DNA from 2 places in the Dorea sp. AM58-8 genome. Region 2 is predicted to be linked to the other one. Evidence: riboswitches for the same ligand, from Rfam matches in the RefSeq annotation. Region 2 holds a riboswitch; the other holds the start of a gene.
What was found. A riboswitch is a leader RNA that binds a small molecule or an ion and turns the genes downstream of it on or off. The one in region 2 is predicted to bind cyclic di-GMP.
Positions count from the first base shown of each region.

Region 1: it holds a riboswitch for cyclic di-GMP, as region 2 does, so the genes downstream of both, DXA18_RS07585 (substrate-binding periplasmic protein) here and DXA18_RS14335 (transporter substrate-binding domain-containing protein) in region 2, are expected to answer to the same signal.

Region 1 is NZ_QSDM01000008.1:29,854-34,690, forward strand. Features, by position in the region: gene DXA18_RS07565 (hypothetical protein) at 1-622, shown strand, start outside; gene DXA18_RS07575 (DNA-3-methyladenine glycosylase family protein) at 756-1,415, shown strand; gene DXA18_RS07580 (TMEM165/GDT1 family protein) at 1,720-2,430, shown strand; cyclic di-GMP riboswitch class I at 2,489-2,564, shown strand; gene DXA18_RS07585 (substrate-binding periplasmic protein) at 2,645-3,460, shown strand; gene DXA18_RS07590 (ATP-binding response regulator) at 3,444-4,837, shown strand, end outside.
Region 2 is NZ_QSDM01000030.1:8,102-12,938, reverse strand. Features, by position in the region: gene DXA18_RS14340 (ATP-binding protein) at 1-1,475, shown strand, start outside; cyclic di-GMP riboswitch class I at 1,490-1,565, shown strand; gene DXA18_RS14335 (transporter substrate-binding domain-containing protein) at 1,653-4,526, shown strand; gene DXA18_RS14330 (FKBP-type peptidyl-prolyl cis-trans isomerase) at 4,580-4,837, shown strand, end outside.

The DNA.
Region 1 (4,837 bases), on a different contig from region 2:
TAAGAAATGCAATATGCTCTGTGCAATGTTTGAGAATAGTGGGGAAGTGAAGAATGGTGTGATTGTTCACTCAGATTTGCTGGCAGAGTATTTGCAAGCAAATTATCCGAATCTTTATCTGGTGTCTTCGACAACGAAGGTGCTGACAGAGTTCGGACAATTGCAGGATGAGATTAATCGGGATGAGTTTCGGTATGTTGTACCGGATTTTCGACTGAATAAAGCATTTGACAGATTAGATATGCTGTCCGTGGAGCAAAAAGATAAAATTGAATTTCTTTGTAATGAATGTTGTTGGTTTGGATGTAAGGACAGAAAATATTGTTATGAAACAGTCAGCCGTAGGAATCTGGGAGAAGAACAAGGAGATTTTCATTGTACTGCACCGGATTCTGAGCATGGATATCTGTTCTCGAAAGCCATGACAAATTCGGGATTTATCGGTATCCGGGATATTCAACATATATATCTGCCAATGGGATTCTCTAATTTTAAGATTGAGGGTCGGAGTCTGGGAAGTGCACTGATTCTGGAATTTTTATTGTATTATATGACCAGGCCGGAATATCAGCTTCAGGTCAGAGAGAAGATATATCTGGATAATATGCTGGATTTGTTTTAGAAAAAATTGGAAAACAAAGAACTTGTTGAAAGAAAGCAAAGTAAAGATAATGAAAAGTATATGTGTATCAATGTATTTGACAAGATCTGTAATAACGCAGAAGAATATTTAAGGGAATATAAGGAGAACACAAATGAAAATTTTTGAATATGGAGAAAAAGAAATTTCATATCTTCGAAGTAAAGATAAAAGGCTTGCGGAAGTTATTGACCAGGTTGGATTGATACAACGAGAAGTAGATGCTGACTTGTTTTCTTCAGTTGTACATCATATTATTGGACAGCAGATTTCTACAAAGGCACAGGCAACAATCTGGAAGCGGATGCAGGAAACGCTGGGTGAGATTAATGCGGAAACGATACTTTCTGCGGACATTTCCAGGCTGCAGTCTTTTGGGATGACGTTCCGTAAAGCAGAGTATATCTCGGATTTCGCAAGAAAAGTTCACGATGGCACAGTTGATCTGGATGCAGTGTGGCAGATGTCCGATGAGGATGCCATCCGGGAATTGAGCAGTCTGAAAGGTATCGGAGTCTGGACGGCGGAGATGATCTTACTGTTTTGTATGCAGCGTCCAGATATTTTCAGCTATGATGATCTTGCAATTCAGCGTGGACTGCGTATGGTCTATCATCACAGGAAAATTGACCGGAAACTATTTGAAAGATACCGTCGCCGTTTCAGTCCATATTGCAGCGTGGCAAGCCTTTACCTTTGGGCAGTGTCGGGCGGTGCAATTCCGGGAATGAAAGATTATAAACCAAAGATGAAGAAAAAGGAAATAGAGAAATAACCGGTTTTCTGATTGACAAGACTGCATCTATTTGATAATCTTTATTAAGTAATTTCATATTCCATGAGGGAGTAGTTAGCGCGAAAGTGTGGTTTGTCAACATTCTGATTATATGACACGATATAATCTGGCAAATCTTAAATAATGAGACTCATGTATATTGATGAACAGTTTATGTATGATACATCGACTGATAATTGATATACATGAGTCTGTTTTTTTGCACAGCGGGCTTTTGCTCCTAACATCATTTTATATGGGATACGCGTTTTACATCATAACAAGATAAAGGAGAAATCAGGAAATGTTGTTATTTTTAAAGGTATTTTTTACGGAATTTATTGCAGAGATGGGAGATAAAACCCAGCTCATGCTTATTGCTCTTACGTCCAAATATAAGTTAAGAGACATTATAGCAGGAACTGCTGTGGCAATCCTTGTGTTGAATGGACTGGCTGTTCTTGCGGGCGGACTTGTCAGCAAATTTATTCCTGATTGGCTCATTAAGATGATCGCGGCATTCGCATTTCTTTATTTTGCAGCATCAACGATTGCCGGTGACGATGAAGATGAAGAGGAAGAGGAAGAGGGCGGCAAAACAAAGATTAGGTTTGCTCCGCTTGCAGTGTTCTGTACATTTTTTGTAGCAGAACTTGGAGATAAGACACAGCTTACGGCGATTACATTTGGTGCTAATGAAGGGATGAGTGCTGCAGTTATTGTGTGGATCGCCTGTTCTCTGGGACTGTTTGCGGCAGATATTCTTGGCATGTTATTCGGTTATCTGCTAAAGAGTAAGACCCCGGATGGATTGCTGAATACACTTGCAGTTGTGATATTCTCCGTATTCGGCGTGTTCACTCTTTATCAGGGACTTAAGCTTATAAGTGCAGAGGTCTGTCCGTTGCCGGTGTGGCCGGCACTGATAGCCGTAACGGTTGTATTTGTTATCGTGTGTGTCTGTCTCTTCATGAAAAGAGAGAAGAAGAACTCCTGGTATCGGAGATTGAAATGAATCATCTGAATCACAGGAATTGACAGAGTAATAGCAGAATGATACTATTAATGAAAGAAATATTTTTGAGCAAAGCAGACGAAAGCCTGTGACGCAAAGCTAGAGGGCCTGTAAAATGGCAGCCAGTTGCATGAAACGATGTACACTGTCTATTTGAGATAGTGTTTTTTATTTTAAAAATATAAGAAAGAATCATATGGATAAAAGAAAGAAAATAAAAGAAAAAAGAGTGATTGCAGGCATTTTGCTTGTGGGAATTTTAGTAGTCACCCTGTCAGGGTGTAAAAACACAGACAGCGGTAAAAAAGAAACAGAAAAGCCTGTCATTACCATCGGCAGCGATAACTATCCACCATACAATTACCTGAATGAAAATGGTGTACCGACGGGAATAGATGTAGAACTTGCTACAGAAGCTTTCAAAAGAATGGGTTATCAGGTGGATGTTGTCCAGATTGACTGGGAAGAGAAAAAAGAACTGGTAGAGAGTGGGGAGATTGACTGTATCATGGGTTGCTTTTCCATGGAGGGGCGCCTTGATGATTACCGCTGGGCAGGACCATACATTGCAAGTCGTCAGGTGGTTGCTGTAAATGCGAGCAGTGATATCTATAAACTGAGTGATCTGGAGGGAAAGAATCTGGCTGTCCAGTCTACAACCAAACCAGAAAGCATCTTTTTGAACCGGACGGATGAAAGAATTCCAAAACTGGAAAATCTGATCAGTCTTGGACACAGGGAACTGATCTATACGTTTCTGGGAAAAGGATATGTGGATGCAGTAGCCGCACATGAGGAATCTATCGTCCAGTATATGAAAGATTATGATGCAAGCTTCCGTATCCTGGAAGAACCTCTGATGATCACCGGAATAGGTGTTGCTTTTGCGAAAAATGATGACAGAGGAATATGTGAGCAGATGGAACAGACGCTGGAGGAAATGCGTCAGGATGGCACGACTCTGAAAATTGTTGGAAAATATCTGGATGATCCGGAAAAGTATCTGGAGGTGGATGATCTTGGATATTAAAAGAAAAGCAAAAGGAAAACGGATTATAATAGTTGGCATTTTGCTTGGAATCTGTGTGGCAGCAGTTTCTCTGTTTTATTTCTTCCATGCAGAGAAATCAGAAGCAGAGAAAAGAATGGTGGAGATTGTGAATTATGTGAAAGTGCAGTGCTCAACCTACACCCATTACAATGAATCTTCGGAATCTAAAAGTCTCCTCCGTGCAATCGAAAGTGCCAGACAGATGAGTACGAATATCGACATGGAAACAGAAAACGGCGGTCAGCTAAGTCAGGAGTTCCTGAAAGAAAATCTTCAGACTCTCTGGGTGGATGGTATCCTTGTACTGGATGCAGAGGGGAAAACAGTCTGTGAATACAGCGTGGATGAGTCTATGACCAATGAGATTGCGGAGTATCTGCAGAAAGACATTATCATGGATTTTGCCGGATATGAAGAAAGATCTTATTCAGAACGATTTGACAGGAAAGACGGATCACATATCGACATTGCAGCCTGTGCCAGAAAAGATGCGCCAGGTATCGTTGCAACCTACTATTACACATCACCCGAATTTGCCAGAAACTATACGCTGACGATACAAAATCTCCTAAGTGGTTATAGTACCCAGAAAGATGGAACGATTATTGTTGCAGACAAAGGAACAGTCGTTGCCAGCAACAATGAGAGCCTGCTGGGGCAGGATACTGCTGATAACGAGGTTGTCCAGGCAATGAAAAATCACACAGACAGTCAGCATATTTTCCATTTGAAGAATGAAGGAACCGGATGTTATGGAATTATGTTGAAGCAGCGGGATTACTATATCTATGCGTATCTTCCGGATACGGAAGTATTCCGCAACCTTCCATTAAGTGTAACAGGTGTCATTTTTCTGTATTTCCTGATATTTAGTGTATTCGTGTTCCGGGAATACAGAACGAATCAGGTACATCAGAAACAGGAGCTGGAAAAAGAAGAACAATACAAAGCAGATCTTTTGATGGCAGCAAAAAAGGCAGAGGCAGCCAATCGGGCGAAGACGGAATTTCTACAGAGGATGAGTCATGATATCCGGACACCGATTAATGGAATCTGCGGCATGATTGATGTGGCTGACCATCATGCAGATGATCTGGAGAAACAGACGGAATGCAGGGGAAAGATCAAAGAGGCATCGCATCTGTTGCTGGAACTGGTGAACGAAGTTCTGGATATGAGCAAACTGGAAGCGGATGAGATGGTTCTGGAAGAAACTCCATTTAATCTGAGTAGCATTGTCGAAGAAGTTTTTGCTGTGATCGAACAGATAGCCGCAGAACAGAATATCCGAATCATGTGGGAGAAAAAAGAAGTCATACATCCGAATCTTATCGGAAGTCCGGCGTATGTAAAACG
Region 2 (4,837 bases):
GGAAGAGAGATTTGGATATTAAAGATAATAGCGCAGATTGGGATCCTCAGTTCAAGATTATCGAAGATATTATAGCAGAACCGTTTGTACAGAAGTATATAGATTTTTTTGATATAGAAACCATGGCGGCGCGTCTTCATAATAAAGAATCTATGTCTTCTGAATTCAAAAAGAAGGATGGCTCATGGTTTCTTTCTATGGTTGTTCCGCAGAGTTATGATAACAATGGAAATGTTACATCCGTGCTGTTTGCAAATCGAGATGTGACAGATGAAAAACTGCGGGAATTAAAACAGGAGGAAGAATTGCGGGAAGCAAAATTAAAAGCAGAATGTGCAAATAAAGCAAAATCGTCATTTCTGTATAATATGTCTCATGATATCAGAACTCCTATGAATGCAATCATTGGCTATGCAGAACTGGCGTCCAGACATTTGCAGGAAACAGATAAACTTGGCAGATATCTTGAAGAAATTCAAATATGCGGAAAAGAACTTTTGTCGATGCTTGGTAATGTTTTGGATCTTGCAAGAATTGAAAATAATAAGGTTGAAATGGAATACACGGTTTCAAATGTCCATGAGTGCGTTGAAAATTGTGTCATTATGTTCCAACAACAGGCGGAAAGTAAAAATCAGACGCTCGCTTTGACAGAACAAATCATGTATCCGTATGTATATATGGATGCACCGCACCTGTCAGAGATCTGTTTCAACATTATAAGTAATGCTGTAAAGTATACAAATACAGGAGGCAAGATTACCTGTAACGTTGTACAGGAATCCTGTGAAAAAGAAGATTGGTGTAATATGATCATCACCATTACCGATAATGGAATTGGTATGTCTGAAGAATTCCAAAAGCACATTTTTGAAGACTTTGAAAGAGAACGTAACTCTACATACAGTCATATTGAGGGCAGCGGCATCGGAATGGGCATTACGAAAAAGCTTGTAGAACTCATGGATGGCACAATAGAAGTGAAAAGTAAGCAGGGGAAAGGTTCCACATTTACAGTAACTATTCCTTGCAGAAAAGCGTCAGGAGCCGATTCTCTGGTGAAGAAAAATAGTAATCTGTGCGAGAAAAGCTGCTTGAACGGTGTTCGAATCTTATTAGTCGAAGATAATGAGATCAATTCAGAAATTGCAAGAGAACTATTGACGGAAGAAGGATGTGTAGTTGAGACTGCAGATGATGGTGTTGCATGCATTGATATGATTGAAAAGGCTGATGCTGATTATTACAAGATGATTCTTATGGATATTCAGATGCCGGTTATGAATGGATATGACGCTACATCGATCATCCGAAAGATGAAGGATACGAAAAAAGCCAGTATCCCAATTATTGCGATAACTGCCAATGCTTTCGCAGAAGATACACAAAAGGTTCTTTCTGTTGGAATGAATGCTCATGTTGCAAAACCTGTTGATATGAACATTCTTGTGCCAACAATGATGAAATATCTATAATATGATACAAAGAAAGGATTCATCGGCAAATCAGTCGAAAGGCTGAGACGCAAAGCTATAGGGTCTGTAAAATGACAGCCAGCTGCAATGCTTAAGATGCATTGTCTGAAAAGGCAGTGCATTTTTTCTTTAGATTTGTGTCGTGTAGTAACCTGGTAATTTGTGGAGAAAAGAAAAATGGACAAAAGCAGAAAAAAATCAGCCGTACTATTTGTATGTATATTGGTAGTTTTTGGAATATGGATGATGTTGTCAGTACACTGCCTGGCTGCTGAAAAGAATAATGATGAAGCGCAGACAACGGAACAGAAGATTATCCGTGTCGGTTCATTTGAGGATACCTTCAATTATGCCGATAAAAACGGTGTAAGACGAGGATATGGTTACGAACTCATGCAGGCTTTGGCAGGCTATACCGGATGGGAATTTGAGTACGTGAAATGTGACTGGTCCAACTGCTTTGATAAGCTTGAAAACGGTGAGATTGATGTCATGGGAGACATCTCTTATACTGATGAACGTGCTCAAAAGATGTTTTTTTCGGATGAACCGATGGGTGAGGAAAAATATATTCTTTATGCTGATTTGTCAAATATAGATATTGGAACGTCTGATTTCAAGTTTATGGATGGGAAACGTGTAGGTGTGCTCATGGGCACAGAACCAGAAATCATGCTGACAGAATGGGAAGACAAGAATGGCATACAGACAGAACATGTAAATGTGGATAATAATGATGATGTCGAAAAGAAATTAGCGAATCATGAGATCGACTGTTTTGTATCTTTGGAGGAATCTATCTGGTCTGAACAGGGAATATCATCTGTTACTACCATTGGTAAGTCAGGCATATATTTTGCAATAAATAAAGAGCGCAGTGACATCAAGACGGAGCTGGATTATGCTATGCGTCAGCTGGAACAAGATAGTCCTTTTTTTAAGGCAGACCTGTATAAGAAGTATTTTACGCTTGATTATAACCAGAGCCTTACAGGCGGAGAAAAGGCATGGCTGGAAGAACATGGTGATATCCGTATAGGATTTATGAACAATGATCCGGCAATCTTTTCCATGGACGAAGAAACTGGACAACTTACGGGTATGTTATCAGAATATTTCTCCTATGCCAAAGACTGTCTGGGAAATCAGACACTGAAATTTAATATCCAGGAATATGATAATTACGATGAAATGCTTCAGGCACTGCAGGATCATGAAATTGACATGATTTTTTATGTCGGCAAAAATCCTGATCTTGCAGAAAAGAAAGGATATACATTTACGAACACAGCCTGGACCTACAGCCTGATGGCGGTAACTGATGACGAAAAATTTGATGAGAATAAGGTGTATACTGTAGCTGTGCCAAAGGAAAAATATGCCTTAAAACAGCATATTGCTTTTAGTTATCCCCAATGGAAGCTTGTAGATTGTGATTCGCTTGAGGATGCTGCAGATATGGTCATTCATGAAAAAGCAGATTGTTTCCTCATGGGAGCAAGTCAGGCGATGATATATGATAACAATCGAGATTTCAAGAGTGTTCCACTTACAAAAACAATGGAAGCGTGCTTTGCAGTAAGCGGTGGAGAGGGGACTCTTTTATCGATATTGAATAAAACCTTAAAGGCCATGCCATCTGACATGCTTACAAGTGCACTTGCTATTTATGACAGCACAGCAGATAAAGTAACATTTTTGGACTTTGTAAAAGACAATGTGCTTGCTTTTTTTGTTACGGCAGGATTCTTTGTACTCAGCATCATTGGTATTATCCTTGTACTTTTACGGAAGGCGAGAAAAGCGGAAGCTGTCGCAAAGCTTGCAGCAAATGATACACAAAAGCTAAATGACAAGTTGGAGATCGCTCTGAAAAAAGCGGAGGAGGCGAGTCTGGCAAAGACCCGTTTCCTTAACAATATGTCCCATGACATCCGTACTCCTATGAATGTAATTCTGGGCTATGCACAGCTTATGGAGAATGAACTAAATGGAAAAGAAATGCCTGAAACTTTAGTACATTTGGAAAAACTGCAACAGTCTGGAGAGCTTCTTCTGTCAATCATAAATAATGTACTGGATATAGCCCAGATTGAGAGCGGAAGGATGGAACTTGATGAGAATTACTGCCAGATTGAAGATGTCTGGAAATCCTTGCTTGCTGTGTTTGATGTGAAAGCAAGGAAAAAGAATATTACGCTTCATTACGCGATGAATGTAGAGCATGAGCATGTACTGACAGATACTACAAAGGTAAAAGAAATATTTGTCAACATCCTGAGCAATGCCATGAAATACACTCCATCCGGTGGTTCTGTTATGGTAGATGTAGCTGAATTACCTTGCGATGAACCTGGATACATGATAGAAAAGATCCGGGTGAGCGATAGCGGAATTGGTATGAGTCCGGAGTATATGACTAATATTTTCGAGGCATTTACACGTGAGCGGAATACTACAAAGAGCAAAATTGCAGGAACCGGACTTGGAATGTCAATCGTCAAGAAATATGTTGATCTGTTGGGAGGAACAATAAATGTAGAGAGTGAACTTGGAAAAGGCAGCACCTTTACAGTTACATTAAAGCACAGGATAGCAGATGAAAGCTATTATGTAAAAAAACACGTTGAAAGCTCAGAGACAGGAAGTGAAATCCTTGAAGGCAGGAATATCCTTCTGGCAGAGGACAATGATTTGAATGCAGAGATTGCAGGGGCGATACTTAAGCATGCCGGCCTTAAGATAGATCGTGTGGAGGATGGCATTCAGTGTGTAAACAGGATAATGGAAATGCCGGTTGGAACATATGATATGATCCTCATGGATATCCAGATGCCTAAAATGGACGGTTATAAAGCAACGCAGGCAATCAGACGCCTGCCAGATAGAGATAAAGCATGTATACCGATCGTTGCAATGACAGCAAATGCATTTGAAGAAGATAAGAGAGATGCTATTGCGGCTGGAATGAATGGTCATATCGCAAAGCCAATCCAGATGGATAAGCTACTGTCGATGTTAGCGGAAATCATGAGGCAACAAGAAAAGTAATACATACAAAAAACAATATAAAATGTAAACAATAATAGTTGGAGGGAATAAACATGAAAATTGCAGTAACATATGATAATGGAGAAGTATTTCAGCATTTTGGGCACACAGAGCAGTTTAAAGTATACGAAGTAGAAGCTGGAAAAGTAGTTCACATGGAAGTGGTTGCAGCGAATGGAGCCGGACATGATGCACTGGCGACTTTTATTGGAGAATTGGGAGTTGATGTTGTTCTTTGTGGCGGGATCGGAGATGGCGCAAATCATGCACTTTCAGAAGCTGGGATTGAAGTAGTGTCCGGAACGAGGGGA